DNA from 4 places in the Streptomyces sp. NPDC002867 genome. Region 2 is predicted to be linked to each of the others. Evidence: riboswitches for the same ligand, from Rfam matches in the RefSeq annotation. Region 2 holds a riboswitch; each other region holds the start of a gene.
What was found. Region 2 has a riboswitch for cobalamin ahead of ACWD0A_RS13615 (cobalamin biosynthesis protein). Riboswitches for the same ligand answer to the same signal wherever they lie in the genome.
Positions count from the first base shown of each region.

Region 1: linked by a shared signal. The riboswitch ahead of ACWD0A_RS13050 (FecCD family ABC transporter permease) and the one ahead of ACWD0A_RS13615 (cobalamin biosynthesis protein) in region 2 are both predicted to bind cobalamin.
Region 3: linked by a shared signal. The riboswitch ahead of ACWD0A_RS26370 (ribonucleoside-diphosphate reductase subunit alpha) and the one ahead of ACWD0A_RS13615 (cobalamin biosynthesis protein) in region 2 are both predicted to bind cobalamin.
Region 4: linked by a shared signal. The riboswitch ahead of ACWD0A_RS17315 (class I adenylate-forming enzyme family protein) and the one ahead of ACWD0A_RS13615 (cobalamin biosynthesis protein) in region 2 are both predicted to bind cobalamin.

Region 1 covers NZ_JBSFUR010000010.1:147,395-151,599, reverse strand. The annotation lists gene ACWD0A_RS13070 (oxygenase MpaB family protein) at 1-418, opposite strand, end outside; gene ACWD0A_RS13065 (hypothetical protein) at 700-1,038, shown strand; gene ACWD0A_RS13060 (hypothetical protein) at 1,088-1,459, opposite strand; gene ACWD0A_RS13055 (hypothetical protein) at 1,571-1,711, shown strand; cobalamin riboswitch at 1,736-1,862, shown strand; gene ACWD0A_RS13050 (FecCD family ABC transporter permease) at 1,963-3,054, shown strand; gene ACWD0A_RS13045 (ABC transporter ATP-binding protein) at 3,054-3,881, shown strand; gene ACWD0A_RS13040 (ABC transporter substrate-binding protein) at 3,933-4,205, shown strand, end outside.
Region 2 covers NZ_JBSFUR010000011.1:50,362-54,566, reverse strand. The annotation lists gene ACWD0A_RS13620 (cobyric acid synthase) at 1-912, opposite strand, end outside; gene ACWD0A_RS13615 (cobalamin biosynthesis protein) at 909-1,859, opposite strand; cobalamin riboswitch at 1,949-2,095, opposite strand; gene ACWD0A_RS13610 (hypothetical protein) at 2,244-2,465, opposite strand; gene ACWD0A_RS13605 (anion permease) at 2,478-3,704, opposite strand; gene ACWD0A_RS13600 (class II aldolase/adducin family protein) at 3,915-4,205, shown strand, end outside.
Region 3 covers NZ_JBSFUR010000035.1:59,020-63,224, reverse strand. The annotation lists gene ACWD0A_RS26375 (ribonucleotide-diphosphate reductase subunit beta) at 1-93, opposite strand, end outside; gene ACWD0A_RS26370 (ribonucleoside-diphosphate reductase subunit alpha) at 93-2,486, opposite strand; cobalamin riboswitch at 2,627-2,758, opposite strand; gene ACWD0A_RS26365 (GNAT family N-acetyltransferase) at 2,803-3,303, opposite strand; gene mctP (monocarboxylate uptake permease MctP) at 3,388-4,205, opposite strand, start outside.
Region 4 covers NZ_JBSFUR010000015.1:144,087-148,291, reverse strand. The annotation lists gene ACWD0A_RS17325 (hypothetical protein) at 94-915, shown strand; cobalamin riboswitch at 994-1,136, shown strand; tRNA gene ACWD0A_RS17320 (tRNA-Arg) at 1,349-1,424, opposite strand; gene ACWD0A_RS17315 (class I adenylate-forming enzyme family protein) at 1,613-3,268, shown strand; gene ACWD0A_RS17310 (M6 family metalloprotease domain-containing protein) at 3,286-4,205, opposite strand, start outside.

The DNA of each region.
Region 1 (4,205 bases), on a different contig from region 2:
CGGCCGCGTGGTACGGCCGGCCGTCGGCCGTCGTGCCCCGTGTGCGCTCGTGTACCGCGCGGACGCGGTCCACGGCCGCCTGCGCGTCGTCCGCGGTGCCGAACGTGGTCACGGCGAGGAAGGTGCTCGTGCGCTGCAGACGGCCCCACGGGTCGCCGCGGTATCCGGAATGCGCGGCCACGGCCGCCATCGCGAGGGGGTGCAGGGACTGCAGGAGGAGGGCGCGCAGCCCGCCGATGAACATGGACGCGTCACCTTGCACGGTACGGATGGGCCGCTCGGGCCCGAACCACCGTGGTCCCGGTGTGTGGTGGATGCGCTCCCTGTTGGCAGGACCGGCCGGCCCTGCGACGCGGCGGAAGATCCCGGCTCCGACCCGCTTGCGCAGGTCCCCGACGACAGGCGCGGACCCGTTCATGGCCCAAGTATCGACCCGGGCGGGCGGGGGTGTCACCAACGCGTGGCGTGCCGGGCCGCCGGGGCCCGCACCGGGCACCTGCCGGCGCGATTCGGACGCGGGGGCGTCGTCGTGCGCGTAGGCGCGGGGTGAGGGGGAACCCGTCCGTGGTACCGACCGAAAACGCATCCGAGGAACAGGAGGGACATATGGGAACCTGGCCACTCACCTCTCAGGGCCGGGTCAGAGAAGGACCTGGACGGCGGACGTCAGGAGCTGCCGGTGAAGGGAAGTCGGTCGACGTGACCACGAACGAGCGGCAGGGCGAGCAGCGAATCGGTGTCAGGGTGCACGAGGACGTCGCCTTCGTGTTCAAGGGCCTGGCGGCACGCAGAACGGCGCCCGAGTTCTCCTCCGGCGCGGCAGCGGCCTACGAGTGGGCGATGGGACATGCGGAGCGTTCACCCGTCACCGGTGCGGGCGCCGACGGTATTCCCGGCCTGCGGCTGCTGACCGCCGAGGTGGACGCGGCAGTGGTCCAGCTGGACGATCCCACCCTGCAGGCCGGGAAGCGCGACTACGTCCGGGGCGTGCACGACGCACTCGCCTGGGTCTGCGGATACAGCGACCACGTGGCGTGAGCCGGACCGTCCGCCGAGTCCCCGGCCCGCCGCCACGAAGGCCGTCCGCTCAGCGGTCGGAGTAGCTGAAGTCCCCCACTGTCCAGGCGCTCACGTCCTTGATGGCGATGCGGTACATGCCGCCGGTCTCGGGAATCCCCACACTGCCCTGGAGAATTCTCGCGACATGGAAGTGCAGGTACGAGGGGGCTTCACCGTGCCGGTCGCGCCAGCCTCCGGGCCTCGTGAACACGGGGGAGAAGGCGCCCAGTTGGTTCGAGTCCTTCAGCACTTCGGCCACTCGCTCCCGCCAGACGGCCTCCGGAGCCAGCCGTCCGGTGATGACGGCGCCGGGGATCACGACGGTGAGGGACATCTGATTGGAGTGCTCGGACTCCACCATGGCGGCGATGTCGACGAGCAGGTCATCAGGGTTCGACATGAGCGCCGATTCTACGGGGCGGGCGCGGACATGTGCCGCCTTTCCGGAGCCGTTCCTCCACCGGTCTTGCGAACGGCGCCGTCGGAACCGGCGAAGCGGCCGCCCATCCGCATGGCCTTCGCCGGGAATCCCCCGGCGGGTCGCGGGCTGAAGGACGAGTTCCTCGGCGGCGTCGGAGCCACAGCGGTCGCCACAGCGGTGGCGCAGAACCTCGACGACCTCGCCGCGGCCCGTGGAGGCTCCACGCGCTGAACGGGGAGGTCCACCGTGCTTGCTACGCTGCGCACTGCGTCCCGTGGGGGAAGTCCGGTGGGAATCCGGCGCTGACCCGCAACGGTAAGCGCGATCGCCCGTCAGGGTCGGCCGCGCAAGCCCGATCACCCGTGGGACGGCTGGAGTTCCCGACTGCTCGCCGCGGACTGCGAGAGGGATGGCGCACGTCCTCGTCATGAGGGCCACCCCTTGATGCGTACGGACGCGGCCCGAGGCGAAGGACCGCACGCGTGTCCGTCAGCTTGTCCCCGTCCGCGGCCACCGCCGCGCCGGCTCCGCCTGTCCCCAGGCGCATACCGGCTCCGCCGCTCGCCGGCGCACTCGCCGCCCTGCTTCTCCTCTCCCTCGTGTGCGCGGTCGGCCTCGGAGCCTCGGACCTGACGTGGGGCCAGGTGCTGCACCTGCTGCGGGCCGGTCTGACCGGCGGCACCATACGGGCCGACGAACAGTCCGCCTACGCCATCGTGTGGCACATCCGGTTGCCCCGAACCGTCCTGGCGGCGGTCGTGGGCGCAGGCCTGGCCACCGTCGGTGTGGCCGTACAGGCCATGGTCCGCAACGCGCTCGCCGACCCGTTCGTGCTCGGCATCTCCTCCGGGGCGGCAGTCGGGGCCAACGCGGTGATCCTCCTGGGGGCGTTCTCCGTCCTGGGCATGTGGGCGCTGCCGGTCTCCGCCTTCGGCTCGGCGCTGGCGGCCATGGTCCTGGTGTACGCGGCGGCGCGCAGTGCGCACGGCCTGACGCCGCTGCGGCTGGTGCTGACCGGTACGGCGATGAGCTACGGCTTCTCGGCCGTCACCACCCTCATGGTGTTCAGCGCCGACCGTGGCGAAGCCGCCCGGTCGGCGATGATGTGGCTGCTCGGCAGCCTCGGCGGGGCGACTTGGGGCTCGGTGCCGGTCGCGGCCGCCACCGTGCTCGCCGGGACGGTCCATCTCGCCCTGTCGGCGGGGCGGCTCAACGCCCTTGCCATGGGGGACGAGACGGCCGCCGCACTGGGCGTGGACGCCCGGCGGCTGCGCAGGGAACTGTTCGTCGTGACGGCCGCCGTCACGGGGACCGTGGTGGCGGTGAGCGGGGCGATCGGATTCGTCGGCCTGATGGTGCCGCACCTCGTACGGATGGTGGTGGGCGCCGGCCACCGGCAGGTGCTCGCCGTGACGCCCCTCGCGGGAGCGGTGCTGCTGGTGTGGGTGGACGTCGTCTCCCGGACGGTGCTCGCCCCGGCGGAGGTGCCGGTGGGCGTCGTCACGGCCGTCGTGGGCGTGCCCTGCTTCCTGTTGCTGATGCGCCGCCGCGGCTACGCGTTCGGGGGCCGCTGATGCGTGTCGACATCGAGGACCTGTCGGTCGACGTCGCGGGCGCCCGCCTCGTCCGGGACATCACCCTGCACGCCGCTCCCGGCCAGGTCGTCGGCCTCGTCGGGCCGAACGGCAGCGGCAAGTCGACGCTGCTGCGCTGCGTGTACCGGGCGCTGCGTCCCACCGCCGGCACCGTGCGCCTGGACGGCGAGGACCTGCACGCCATGGACGCGCGCGCCGGTGCCCGCCGGCTCGCCGCGCTGCCGCAGGACTCGTCGGCCGAGTTCGATTTCACGGTGGCCCAGGTGGTGGAGATGGGGCGCCTGCCGCACCGGCGCGGCCCGGTCCCGGGCGCTCGCACATCCCCGGACGACGCCCGGATCTGCCGCGACGCGCTCACCAGGGTCGGCGCGGCTCATCTCGCGGAACGGTCCTTCCTGTCCCTGTCCGGCGGTGAGAGGCAGCGCGTCCTGATCGCCCGCGCGCTGGCCCAGCAGCCCCGTGTGCTCGTGCTCGACGAGCCGACCAACCACCTCGACATCGCCCAGCAGTTGGACGTCCTGTCGCTGGTGCGGGCCTGCGGATCCCCCTGGACCGAGTCCGGGGGCGGACCGACCGTACTGACCGCCCTGCACGATCTGAACCTGGCGGCGGGCCACTGCGACGTGCTGTACGTGATCGCGCACGGCCGCATCGTCGCCTCCGGCCCGCCGGACGACGTCCTGGCTCCCGAGCTGCTGGCCGACGTCTTCGGGGTGCGCGCACACCGCGTACGGCATCCGGTGACGGGCGCCGTGCAACTGCTGTTCGACCGCATCGCCCGTCCCGACGACCTGCCCGCTTCCTGAGCCGGGACGAACGTCCTCGGCTTCCCCGTACCCCTGCCGATGAGGAGCACCATGATCCACGCCCTGCGACGCGCGGCCCTCGCCACCGCGCTCACCCTGAGCCTGACGGCGTGCGGCGCGCATGTCGCACCGACGCCCCAGGCGAAGGGCAACGGCCCGGTCACGCTGACCAACTGCGGTCGCCAGGTGACGTACGACAAGGTCCCCGAACGGGTGGTCACCAACGACGTGGGCATCACCGAGATCATGCTCGCCCTCGGCCTGGAGGACCGGATGGCCGGCTTCGTCATGCCGGACGACAAGGGCGACCTGACCGGCGTTCCC
Region 2 (4,205 bases):
CACCAGGTCGGCGTCGGCCAGTTCCTCGGGCCGGTCCACGAACCGGACGACGACGCCCGGTTCGGCGGCCAGCGCGTCGACGTCGGTGAAGTTCGACATCAGCGGCACCGCGCACACCGCGACCCGGAGCACGTCCTCGCCGACCGGCGGAGCGACGACCGACTCGCGGACCGCGCCGCGCAGGGACACCCTCAGGCCGTCCTCCTCGTCGATGCCGAGCCCGTGCGCGTACGGCAGGACGCCGAACGTCCGCCGCCCGGTGAGCCCGTGCAGCATGTCGAGTCCGGGCTCCAGCAGCGTCACGTCCCCGCGGAACTTGTTGACCAGATAGCCGGCGACGAGTGCCTGGTCCTCGGGGGCGAGCAGTGCCGTCGTCCCGAAGAACTGCGCGAACACCCCGCCGCGGTCGATGTCCCCGACCACGAGGACGGGCAGCCGCGCGGCCCGCGCGATGCCCATGTTCACGATGTCCGTGCGCCGCAGGTTGATCTCGGCCGGACTGCCCGCCCCCTCGCAGATCACGGCGTCATACGTGCCCCGCAGCTCCTCCAGGCACGCCATGACCGGTTCGAACAGCTCGCGCTGCCGGTTCCCGTGGTAGCCCTTCGCACTCATCTCGCCGATGGGCTTTCCCATCAGGACGACCTGGCTGGAGCGGTCGCCGCCGGGCTTGAGCAGCACCGGGTTCATCAGCGCGGTCGGCTCCACACGGGCCGCCTGCGCCTGCATCGCCTGGGCCCGCCCGATCTCCGCGCCCTCGCGCGTCACGAACGAGTTCAGCGACATGTTCTGGCCCTTGAAGGGCGCGACCTTCACCCCCCGCCGCACCAGCCACCGGCAGATCCCGGCGGTCACGACGCTCTTGCCCGCGTCCGACGTGGTCCCCGCGACCAGCAGTCCGCCGCCGTTCATGTACGCCTCCCCCTCATGGCCCCCCAGGCCAGTCGCGCGCCCGCGCATGTCGCGAGCGTCAGCACGCCGATCCGCCGGGACAGCCGCACGGCCCGCCCGATGTCCCCGAACTCCACGGCCCGCCCGGTTCCGTTGAGCACCGGCCGGTGCTCGACGCGGCCCCCGTACGACAGGGTCCCGCCCAGCCGGACGCCGAGCGCCCCCGCGAACGACGCCTCCACCGGGCCCGCGTTGGGGCTCGGGTGCTTCGCCGCGTCGGCCCGCCAGGCGCGTACCGCCCCCCGGGGGTCGGGACCAGCGATCGCGGCGAGTGCCGCGGTGAGCCGGGCGCCGGGCCAGCCCGCCACGTCGTCGAGGCGTGCCGAGGCCCAGCCGTAGCGCCGGTGGCGCGGCGATTTGTGGCCGACCATGGCGTCCAGCGTGTTCACGGCACGGAAGCCGAGGAGCCCGGGAACGCCCGCGACAGCGCCCCACACCAGGGCGCCGACGACGGCGTCCGACGTGTTCTCGGCGACCGACTCGACGACGGCGCGGGCGATCTGCTGCTCGTCAAGGAACTGCGGGTCGCGCCCGCACAGATGGGGGAGCCGCGCGCGGGCCGCCTCGACGTCTCCCGTGGCCAGCACCTCGCCGACGAGGAGCGCCTCCCGGCCGAGCGTGGTGCCTCCGATCACGGCCCAGGTGGCGGCGGCGGTCAGGGCGACGGACGCGGCGGGGGAGCGGCGCACGGCACGGGACGCCAGCGCGCCCACGGCGACGGCGCCGCCGGCGCAGAGAGCCGTGTGCAGGGCGCCCCGGCCCCGGTGGTCACGCCACAGCAGTCGCTCGACGGCGCCCGCGGCCCGCCCGAAGGCGGCGACGGGGTGCCCGCGGCGGGGGTCGCCGACGAGCTGGTCGACGACGAGGCCCGCGGTGGCGCCGTACACGAATACGCGGTCGGCACGCACGGGGTCAGTGATCCCGCAGGCGGGGTCCGACGGAGAGGGCTGAACGGCAGCCGGGCATGGCAGAAGTCCTCACTCAGGGTCCGCGCCCTGGTTCGACGTGACCGGCGGCGAGAGTTCCTGGCTCCCCGGGGTGTGATCTTCCCGGGTGACAGTGGCGGGACCGCGCCGGATTCGCACCGGACTTCCTCTTCTGCCGCCGTAGATGGCCCCGGCAGTCCACCACGCCCGCGAACGCCCGTCAACTCACCCTTGACCTGCGGAGGGACAGTGTGCGAAGCCCCACACCCCGCACACGCCGGAGCCGGGCCGGAGGCACACGGGGTGCCTCCGGCCCGGCTCCGGGCGGGTCTGCGTCGTCAGCGGACGAAAGGACTCGGAGAGGAGTCAGGTGACGATCAGGTAGATGCCGTACGCCACGGCCGCGGCGCACAGGGCGAAGCAGGCGTAGGCGCCGGTGCGGACCATGGGGGCCGACCCGCCGTCGGCGGCCGCCGCCTCGTGCTTGGTCAGGCCCACGATGCCCAGGGTGAACAGGCCCACCAGGGCGACGGTGGCGACGAGGCTCACGCCGAACACGGAGCCGAGAGCTGCCCAGTCGATCTTCATGCTGATGATTCCTTACACCGTGGCCGGACGGGCCGGCTCGGGCTCGGCCGGGGCCGGGATGGTGGTCTTGAGTTCGCCCGCGGGCGGCGGGGTGACGGCCGCGATGGCGGTGGTGACGACGCCGGCGGGCTCCTGGTCCTCGGTGTCGTTGACGTTGGTGTGGTCGACGACCTGGCGGCGGGAGACGAACCAGATCGCGGCGCAGGACGCGACCAGGAAGACGGCGACGGCCGCGACGCCCCAGTCACCCTGCTGGGTGACGAACTCCGAACCCGCGGCGACCAGACCGGCGGCCGGCAGGGTCAGACCCCAGGCGACGAACATCCGGGTCGCGGTGGACCAGCGGACCACGCCGCCCTTGCGGCCGAGACCCGCGCCCATCACCGCGCCGGAGCACGAGTGGGTGGTCGACAGGGAGAAGCCGAGGTTGGAGGAGGCGAGGATGACGCTCGCCGCACCGGTCTGGGCGGCGAAGCCCTGCTGCGGCTGGAGGTCGGTCAGGCCCTTGCCCATGGTGCGGATGATGCGCCAGCCGCCGAGGTAGGTGCCGAGGGCGATGGCGACACCGGCGGAGACGATGACCCACAGGGGAGGGTTGGAGCCGGGGGCGATGACGTTCCCGGCGACCAGGGCCAGGGTGATGATGCCCATCGTCTTCTGCGCGTCGTTGGTGCCGTGCGCCAGGGAGACGAGGCCGGCGGAGGTGATCTGGCCGGCGCGGTAGCCCTTGGAGGTGGCCTTCGGGTCGGCGTTCCGGCCGATCCTGTAGGTCAGCCGGGAGGCCAGGAACGCGGCGAGACCGGCCACGAGCGGCGCGGCGACCGCGGGGATCAGCACCTTGGTGACGACGACGCCGCCGTTGACCGCGTCGAAACCGACGGACGCGACGGTGGCACCGATGAGGCCGCCCATCAGGGCGTGCGAGGAGCTGGACGGCAGACCGATGAGCCAGGTCAGCAGGTTCCAGAGGATGGCGCCGACGAGCGCCGCGAAGATGACTTCAGGTGAGATGCCTGATTCGTCGACGAGGCCACTGGAGATCGTCTTCGCGACCTCCACGGACAGGAAAGCGCCGACGAGATTCAGAACGGCGGACATGGCCACCGCGGTCTTGGGCTTCAGAGCGCCGGTCGAGATGGTCGTCGCCATCGCGTTGGCGGTGTCGTGGAAACCGTTCGTGAAATCGAACACGAGAGCTGTCACGATCACAATCGCGAGCAGCAGCGTGATGTGTTCCATTTACCCAGGCAATCGTTTGACGTCATTGACTCGGCGACCGTAGGCAACCTGGGTGAACGGAAGATGAACTGTGCCCGGCCCTGCGGTGTCCGTAAGCAGGTACCGCGCATTCCGCTTGCCCCTTTTCGGCACTCGCGACAGCACCGGGCATCCACTCGAACACACTCCGTCGTCTGTCGCCCGAAGAGGCGCGCCTGACAGGATCTCCGCATGACGGATCACGCGGAGACGGACACGATCGAACGGGCCTGGCAGGACGTCGTCACGACGGCCCGCAGAACCGCGGCGGAGGGTCTCGTGGTCGGCACGTCCGGCAACGTCTCCGTCCGCGTCGGCGACCTCGTGCTCGTCACCCCGAGCGGGGTGCCCTACGACCGGCTCGGACCCGACGACACCGTCGCCGTCGACCTCGAAGGCCATCAGGTCATCGGCACGCTCGCCCCCACCAGCGAGCTGCCGCTGCACCTGGAGGTCTACCGCAGCACACCGGCCGGGGCCGTC
Region 3 (4,205 bases), on a different contig from region 2:
GTCCCGGTAGCGCTCGTAGAAGTCCGGGTAGCGCATGGGACGCAGGGTCAGTTCGAAGCCCGGGTCGAGCAGGTTCTTGTTCTCCACGGTCATTACTGGCAGGCCTCGCAGGACTCGGGGTTTTCGAGGGAACAGGCGACGGCGTCGGGGCCGGCGGCCGCCTGGACCGGGGGCACCTCCGCCGAAGGCTGGGGGAGGATCGTCGCCTGCGCGGCGCGGGCGATCCTCGTCGCCGGGCGCGAGCGCAGGTAGTACGTCGTCTTCAGGCCCTGCTTCCAGGCGTACGCGTACATCGACGACAGCTTGCCGATGGTCGGCGTCTCCAGGAACAGGTTCAGCGACTGGGACTGGTCGAGGAACGGCGTACGGGCCGCCGCCATGTCGATCAGGCCGCGCTGCGGGATCTCCCAGGCCGTCCGGTACAGCTCGCGCACCTCGGCCGGGATCCAGGTGAAGTCCTGCACCGAGCCGCTGGACTCGCGCAGCGCCTCGCGGGTCTGCGCGTCCCACACGCCGAGCTTCTTCAGCTCGTCCACCAGGTAGGAGTTGACCTGGAGGAACTCGCCGGACAGGGTCTCGCGCTTGAAGAGGTTGGAGACCTGCGGCTCGATGCACTCGTAGACGCCCGCGATCGAGGCGATCGTCGCCGTCGGCGCGATGGCGAGGAGCAGCGAGTTGCGCATGCCGACGGCGGCGATCCGCTCGCGCAGGGCGGCCCAGCGCTCGGGCCAGTTCAGCTCCACGCCGTAGTGGTCCGGGTGCAGAACGCCGCGCGCCGTGCGCGTCTTGTCCCATGCCGGCAGCGGGCCGCTGCGCTCGGCGAGGCCGGCGGACGCCTCGTACGCGGCGAGCATGATGCGCTCGGCGATGCGGGTGGACAGCGCGCGTGCCTCGGGTGAGTCGAAGGGCAGCCGCAGCTTGAAGAAGACGTCCTGGAGGCCCATCGCGCCCAGGCCCACGGGCCGCCACTTGGCGTTGGAGCGCCCGGCCTGCTCGGTCGGGTAGAAGTTGATGTCGACGACCCGGTCGAGGAAGGTGACCGCGGTGCGGACGGTGGCGTCCAGCCGCTCCCAGTCGAGGTACCCGCCGTCGGCTCCCTGCTCGACGAAGGCCCCCAGGTTCACCGAGCCGAGGTTGCAGACGGCCGTCTCGCCGTCGTCGGTGACCTCCAGGATCTCGGTGCACAGGTTGGAGGAGTGGACCGTGTGGCCGGGCTCGGCGGTCTGGTTGGCGGTGCGGTTGGAGGCGTCCTTGAAGGTCATCCAGCCGTTGCCGGTCTGCGCGAGCGTGCGCATCATGCGGCCGTACAGGTCGCGCGCCGGGATGGTCTTGCGGGCCAGGCCCTTGGCCTCGGCGGCGCGGTACGCGGCGTCGAACTCCTCGCCCCACAGGTCGACGAGCTCGGGCACGTCGGCCGGCGAGAACAGCGACCAGTCGGAGCCCGCCTCGACGCGCCGCATGAACTCGTCGGGGATCCAGTGCGCGAGGTTGAGGTTGTGCGTACGCCGGGCGTCCTCGCCGGTGTTGTCGCGCAGCTCCAGGAACTCCTCGACGTCGGCGTGCCAGGTCTCCAGGTAGATCGCGGCGGCGCCCTTGCGCCGGCCGCCCTGGTTCACGGCGGCGACCGAGGCGTCGAGTGTCTTCAGGAACGGGACGATGCCGTTGGAGTGCCCGTTGGTGCCGCGGATCAGCGAACCGCGGGCACGGACGCGCGAGTACGAGAGCCCGATGCCGCCCGCGTGCTTGGACAGGCGCGCGACCTGGTGGTAGCGGTCGTAGATCGAGTCGAGCTCGTCGAGCGGCGAGTCCAGCAGGTAGCAGGACGACATCTGGGGGTGGCGGGTGCCGGAGTTGAAGAGCGTGGGGGAGGAGGGGAGGTAGTCGAGCCGGCTCATCAGGCCGTACAGGTCGGCGACCTCGTCCACCGAGCGGACGCTGTCGTCCTCGGCGAGGCCGCAGGCGACGCGCAGCATGAAGTGCTGCGGCGTCTCCACGACCTGACGGCTGATGGGGTGACGCAGCAGGTAGCGGCTGTAGAGCGTGCGCAGGCCGAAGTAGCCGAAGCGGTCGTCGGCGGCCGGGTCGACGAGCGCGTCGAGCCGGGCCGCGTGCAGCGCCACGAACGCGGCGGTGCGGTCCGCGATCAGGCCCTCGCGATGCCCGACCGCGACGGAGGCCGAGAACGACACGGCGCCCTGGCCGGCGGCCTCGTCCGCGATCGTGCGGGTCAGCAGCCGGGCGGCGAGACGGGAGTAGGCCGGGTCCTCGGAGATCAGACCGGCGGCGGCATCGGTGGCGAGGGAGCGCAGTTCGGCCTCGTCCGATCCGGCGTGCCGCCCGCGCAGCGCGGCGGCGGCGACCCTGCCGGGGTCGGTGTCGGGCAGATCGGCCGTCAGATCCGTGAGGGTCCGCAGCAGGCCGGCCCCGGGACCGGCCGTGGTCTGCTCCGCGGTGCCTGAAGCCGGATCGGCTGGCGCGATGGTCATGTGATGCTCTCCCTCGCTCGGCTCTGGGCCGGCGGGGGAGGCGGGGACCATGCCGGCGCGGGCCCGCGGACGGGCAGCACGAGGCACGGCGTCCACCGGCCCTACCGCGAGGCCCGGACGTCTCGGCACCCGGTTCGGTCGAGCCGGATGCACCGTCGGCAGGTCCTCGGACTTGTCGGGTACGCACAGCGCACCGGATCACACCGTTGCGGGACAGTTCCGGATTCGCACCGGATTCCCCTGCGGCGACAGCCAGATGAGCATACATGTGGGGGCGGGGTGCTGCGCATGCCCCCACATGTTGTGTCTCGCGGGCTCAGAGCTCCAGGGCGTACGTCAGCAGGGGAACGTTCTCGACCGGTGCCCAGTCCCGCTCGGGGGTGCGTACGAAGCCCAGCCGGGCGTATATCCGGTGCGCCGCGTGCATCATCGGCTGCGTCGACAGCACCACGCGCACGCACCCGGGCACCGCCCGGGCCCGGTCGACACAGGTCCGCACCAGCGCCTCGCCCACCCCGCGTCCCCGGGCCTCCTCGGCCACCGACAGCGTCCGGAACTCGGCCTCGCCCGGACCCGCGAGGTCGGCGTACGGGCCGCCGGCGGGAACGAAGGCCACCCCGCCGAGCACGGTTCCCCGCCCGTCCACGGCGACGTACACCTCCGTGTGCGCGGCGCGTCCCGCGACGTCCCGCAGCACCTCCAGATACGGGTCCTCCTCGCCGAAGTCGAGCATTCCGCCGCGCAGATACGCCTGCGCGGTCAGCTCCCCCAGCGCCCCGCACTCCCCGGGTTCGATCCGCCTGATCGTGATGTCCATGCCCGGCAGTGTGCATCAGAGCACGACGAAGGGCCGCCGCATTTCCCTGGGGGGAGATGCGACGGCCCTTGCGTACGCGATCCGTCAGTGGCCGCCGGGGGCGCCCGCCGTGGCCGGCGGCAGTTCCACCTCGACGCCCGGGTCGCCCGCGTCCGCCGTGTAGTCGGACGGGCTGGTCTCGTCGACGCCGTCCGGGGCCTTGGCCGCCTTCAGGACGAAGGTGAGCACCACGGTGACGACGAGGTTCAGCACGAACGCGGTGAGGCCGATGTAGCCGATCTCGCCGATGCCGGGGATCTCGGCCGACGAGCCGCCGAAGTGCTTCTGTGTCGGGCTCGCCACGCCGTAGGCGGCCACCGTGCCGTAGATCATGCCGACCGCCCAGCCGGCGATGAGCGCCCAGCGGTGGAACCAGCGGGTGAACAGGCCGCCCACCAGGGCCGGGAACGTCTGCAGGATCCAGATGCCGCCCAGCAGCTGGAAGTTGATCGCCACGGTCTTGTCCATGGTGAGGACGAAGGCCAGGGCGCCGACCTTGACCAGCAGCGAGACCAGCTTGGAGACCTTGGTCTCCTGCGCCGGGGTCGCGTCGGGCTTGAGGAAGTCCTTGTAGATGTTCCGGGTGAACAGGTTGGCCGCGGCGATGGACATGATGGCCGCGGGGACCAGCGCGCCGATGCCGATCGCCGCGAAGGCGACGCCCGCGAACCAGTCCGGGAACATGTTCTCGAACAGCTGCGGGATGGCCAGCTGACCGTTGGTGACCTTCACGCCCGCCGCGATGGCCATGAAGCCGAGCAGGGCCAGCAGGCCCAGCATCAGCGAGTACAGCGGCAGGATCGTGGTGTTGCGGCGGATCACCTCACGGCTGCGCGAGGACAGCGTCGCCGTGATGGAGTGCG
Region 4 (4,205 bases), on a different contig from region 2:
GTGCTCGCGAAGGCGTTGCCGTCTCCGCACCGAGCGTAGTGGCCAGGGCCGCCCGCTCGCCCACTCTCCCGGGGGGTGCGCTTGAATGACCGCATGGCTGTGGTCATGGACGAGGGGACGGTGTACGCGTTCGCCGACGACACCGAGGTCACCGAGGGGCGGACCCTGCTCGCCGACGGTGCGGTGATCGAGGCGGAGAGCGAGCCCCGCGGCATCGGCGGCCTGGTGCGGGACGGCTCGGGCGCCGCTCGCGGTGTATGGGTGCAGGTCGTAGGTCGGGAACTGACGGCGGAATGCGACGGCCCGTGCGCCCTGGCGTCAGGACGCTTGTGCCGGCATGCCGTGGCACTCGCCCTGCACGCCGTCGAACGGCGCCTGCCCTGGCACGCCGCACCCGTCGACGACACCCCCTGTGCCCCCGGCGAAGCCCTGGACGCACTCACCGCCGTGGAGAAGGCCGCGGTGCTGGACCGGCTGCTGGATGCTCGGCCCGAACTGCGCGCAGAAGCAGACCAGTTGGCCGTCCACTTGCTCGCCCCGCGTGCCCGCGTCGAACTGACCGCCCTTCAGGAGGGGACGGCGGCCGAGGTCGAGCAGGCCCTGCGCACCCTGGACAGCCACCATCTGAGCACCGGCTATCGCCCGGGCTTCGGGTACACCGACGTATACGAGGTCGCGAGCCGTCTGATCGAGCCGATCATCGAGCAGTACGAGGCCGATGTCCGTCGCCGTCTGGCGCTGGGCATGCCTGACGCGGCCGAGGCCGTGGCCCTCGGCGTACTCGACGGCCTGGACGCCTGCGAAGGCGACTACGACGGCGACGAGGTGCTGTGCTACGCCGGGGAAAGTCTCGCCGAGACCTACGGGTACAAGATCCGTGAACTGATGCGCACCGCAGGCCGAGCCGTGGAGTAGACCCGCCCTATCCCTTCACGTGTCTCGCCGCACAGCCGAGGGCTTGGCACGGTGGCGCGTCGTTCCGGGACGCTTCCGGCCGACAAGCGACAGCGGAACGAGGAACCCGGTGAGATTCCGGCTCGGTACCGCCACTGTGCAGGGGGGACGACTCTCCGCCATGGCCGCCGGCCCCGTTCGGGGCGGGATCGGGGAAGCGTTGATCCCGAGTCAGGACACTCCCGCCGTCGCACCTCGACGAACCGGGGCAGATTTCCCCGAGAACGGGCCGCGCCCCTGGCGGTCAAGACGTGGGTGGCCGTCAGATCACTAAAGAATGTCCGAAGTGCGAATAATGTGCATTTCAATGTTCCCAGGGCGTTCCCATTGCACACCTGAAGGTCTTCCAGAGAGGTTCCCTGGAAGGCCTTCAGCGTGCTGACCTGCAATTTTGTGGTGCCCCCGGCAGGATTCGAACCTGCGACACCCGCTTTAGGAGAGCGGTGCTCTATCCCCTGAGCTACGAAGGCGGGGATCTGCGTGAGATCCGGCGCCTAGCCTAGCGGATAAGCTCTCCGGCCCGGTGGGATTCCCCTTTCCCCAGCTCACGCCCGTGCCGTCGGTCCAGCTCGGCCTTGACGGGGTACAGGGCGCGGCATAGCGTCGCCGGCGTACTGAGCGAGCGCTTGGAGAGGGGCGAGCCGTGCCGCAGCCCGAGATGTCCGACGCCGTGCGCGACGGGCTCACCGCGCCCGGCGCGCCCTTCGCCGTCGTGCGGGGCGAGGACGGTGCGCTGCAGTACGCGGCCGGGCCGCGCACGCTGCGGGAGTTCGTCGAGGCCACGTGGGCCTACGGGGAGCGGCCGTTCCTGATCGCCGAGAGCCGGACGTACACGTACGGGGAGTTCTTCGCCGCCGCCTGCGCCCTCGCGCGCCGCTTCACCGACGTCCACGCGCTGCGGCCCGGCGACCGGGCCGCCATCGCGATGCGCAACCACCCCGAGTGGCAGATCGCCTTCTGGGCCGCGCAGTTGGCCGGACTCGTCGCCGTGCCGCTCAACGCCTGGTGGACCGAGGAGGAGCTCGCGTACGCGCTCGACGACTGCACCCCGGCCGTGCTCCTCGTCGATGGCGAGCGGCTGCCCCGCGTGGAGGCGTGGCGGCGGGCGAACGGCGTCCCTACCGTCGTCTTCCACCACGACGGCGCGACCGCCGAAGGGGTCGAGCGGTACGAGGACTTCGACGCGCCCGACCCGCTCGCCGGGCCGCCGGCCGTGGACGTGGCGGCGGAGAGCGACGCCACCATCATCTACACGTCGGGAACCACCGGCCGTTCCAAGGGCGCCGTCGCCACGCATCTCGCGCAGGCCGGGGCCACCGTGCATCCGCGCTACCACGCCACGGCCGCCGCGCTCGGGCGCGGACTGGTGCCGGGGCAGGGGGCGGCCCCCGTCACCCTGATGACCTTCCCCTTCTTCCACGTCGCGGCCTTCACGACGCTCTACGCGATGATGGGCGTCGGCGGCGCTCTCGTCCTGATGCGCAAGTGGGACGCCGGCAAGGCGCTCGCGCTCGTCGAGCGGCACCGGGTCACCCACTACTCCGGTGTACCGACCACCGCGCTGCAACTCCTGGACGCGGCCGAGCGGGCCGGCTCCGGCCTGGAGACGCTCACCAATCTGAGCACCGGCGGGGCCGCCGCACCGCCGGACCTGGTGGCGCGGCTGACCGCCGCGTACGGGCGGCGGATCGAGCCGCGCAGCGGGTACGGGCTCACGGAGACCAGCGGGGGAGTGCTGGCGAACTTCGGCGACGCCTATCGCGCGCACCCCGGCAGCGTCGGCCGCCCCGCGCCCGCCGTCGAGGTCCGCATCGCCGGGCCGGGCGGCGAGTCGCTGCCCGAGGGCGAGGTCGGCGAACTGTGGCTGCGGGGCCAGGGTGTCGTGCGGGGTTACTGGCGCGACGAGCGGGCGACCGCGGAGGCGTTCCGCGACGGCTGGTTCAGGACCGGAGACCTCGCGACCGTCCGCGACGGGCGCGTCAGTGTCGTCGACCGGATCAAGGACATGGTGATCCGCGGCGGCGAGAACGTGTACTGCGTCGAAGTCGAGGGCGTCCTGCACGACCATCCCGATGTCGCCGACGCCGCCGTTCTCGGGGTGCCGCATCCGGTGCTCGGGGAAGAGGTCGCTGCCGTCGTGCAGCTGCGGCCCGGTGCCACGGCCGATGCGGAGGAGCTGCGGGCGTACGTCGGCAAGGCGCTCGCCGCGTTCAAGGTGCCCGCGCATCTGGTGTTGCGCGACGAGCCGTTGCCGCGCAATCCGACGGGCAAGATCCTCAAGCGGGAGCTGAGGGCCGGGTTCGGGACCACCTGAAGCAATCGGAGGCCGGCTCAGGAGCGGGTGATCCGCACCCGGTACACGTCGCCCTTCTCCTTGCCCACCACCGAGATGCGCACCCCGTTCTCGGCGTCCCTGAAGGTCTGGCCCGGCTGGTAGGGCGCGTCGGACAGTTCCGCGTGGACGTTGGGGCTGCGGGTGCAGCCGCCGCTGCCGGACTGGCTGTCCACCACCGTCACCGGGCCCTGACCCGTGTCCACGCTCGACCTGACCCGGTAGATCAGCACGCCCGGCTCGCACACGGCGTCGTCGTTGCCCGCCCGGGTCCGTACCTCCACCGCGTAACCGCTGTCCTCGCCCAGCGGCACGACCGCCAGCTTGGAGCCGCCGGCGGTGGCGAGCGGCGTGAGCGCGTACTCCGTCGTGCCCCGCGCGGAGGCGCAGCGGACCTGGTCGTTGTCGAGCCAGCCCAGCTTCCACTTGTGCCAGCCCAGCAGGTCGTTGTTGGCGCCCCAGTCCTCGGACATGATGTCCCAGTGGCCGGCGGCGCCGCCGCCTCCCGCGGTGTAGAGGTCGGGCAGGCCGAAGACGTGGCCGTTCTCGTGCGGCAGGACCCGGTACCCGGTCCTGGCGTACGATCCCGAGCCGTCGTCCTGGCGGCTGTAGACGAAGGACGTGTTGGCCAGCGGCACTCCGTCCGCGTACGGAGCCTCGTCGTTGCCGGAGAAGGTCACGGACAGCACGGTGTCGAGTGCGGACGGGCCGGCGTTGGGGGTGACGAGCACGTTGACCAGGTCGTACCGGCTGAAGTCGACCTTCGCGTCGGCGACCTTCACGAGGTCCTCGACGAGTTTGCGGTAGCCCGGCTCGTACGGTGACCCGCGGTCTATCCCGTACGCCGCGAACGGCAGCGGCATCCGCAGCCAGTCGCTCACCGGGGCGTGGGGGCGGTAGCTGAGCCGGCCGTACGAGC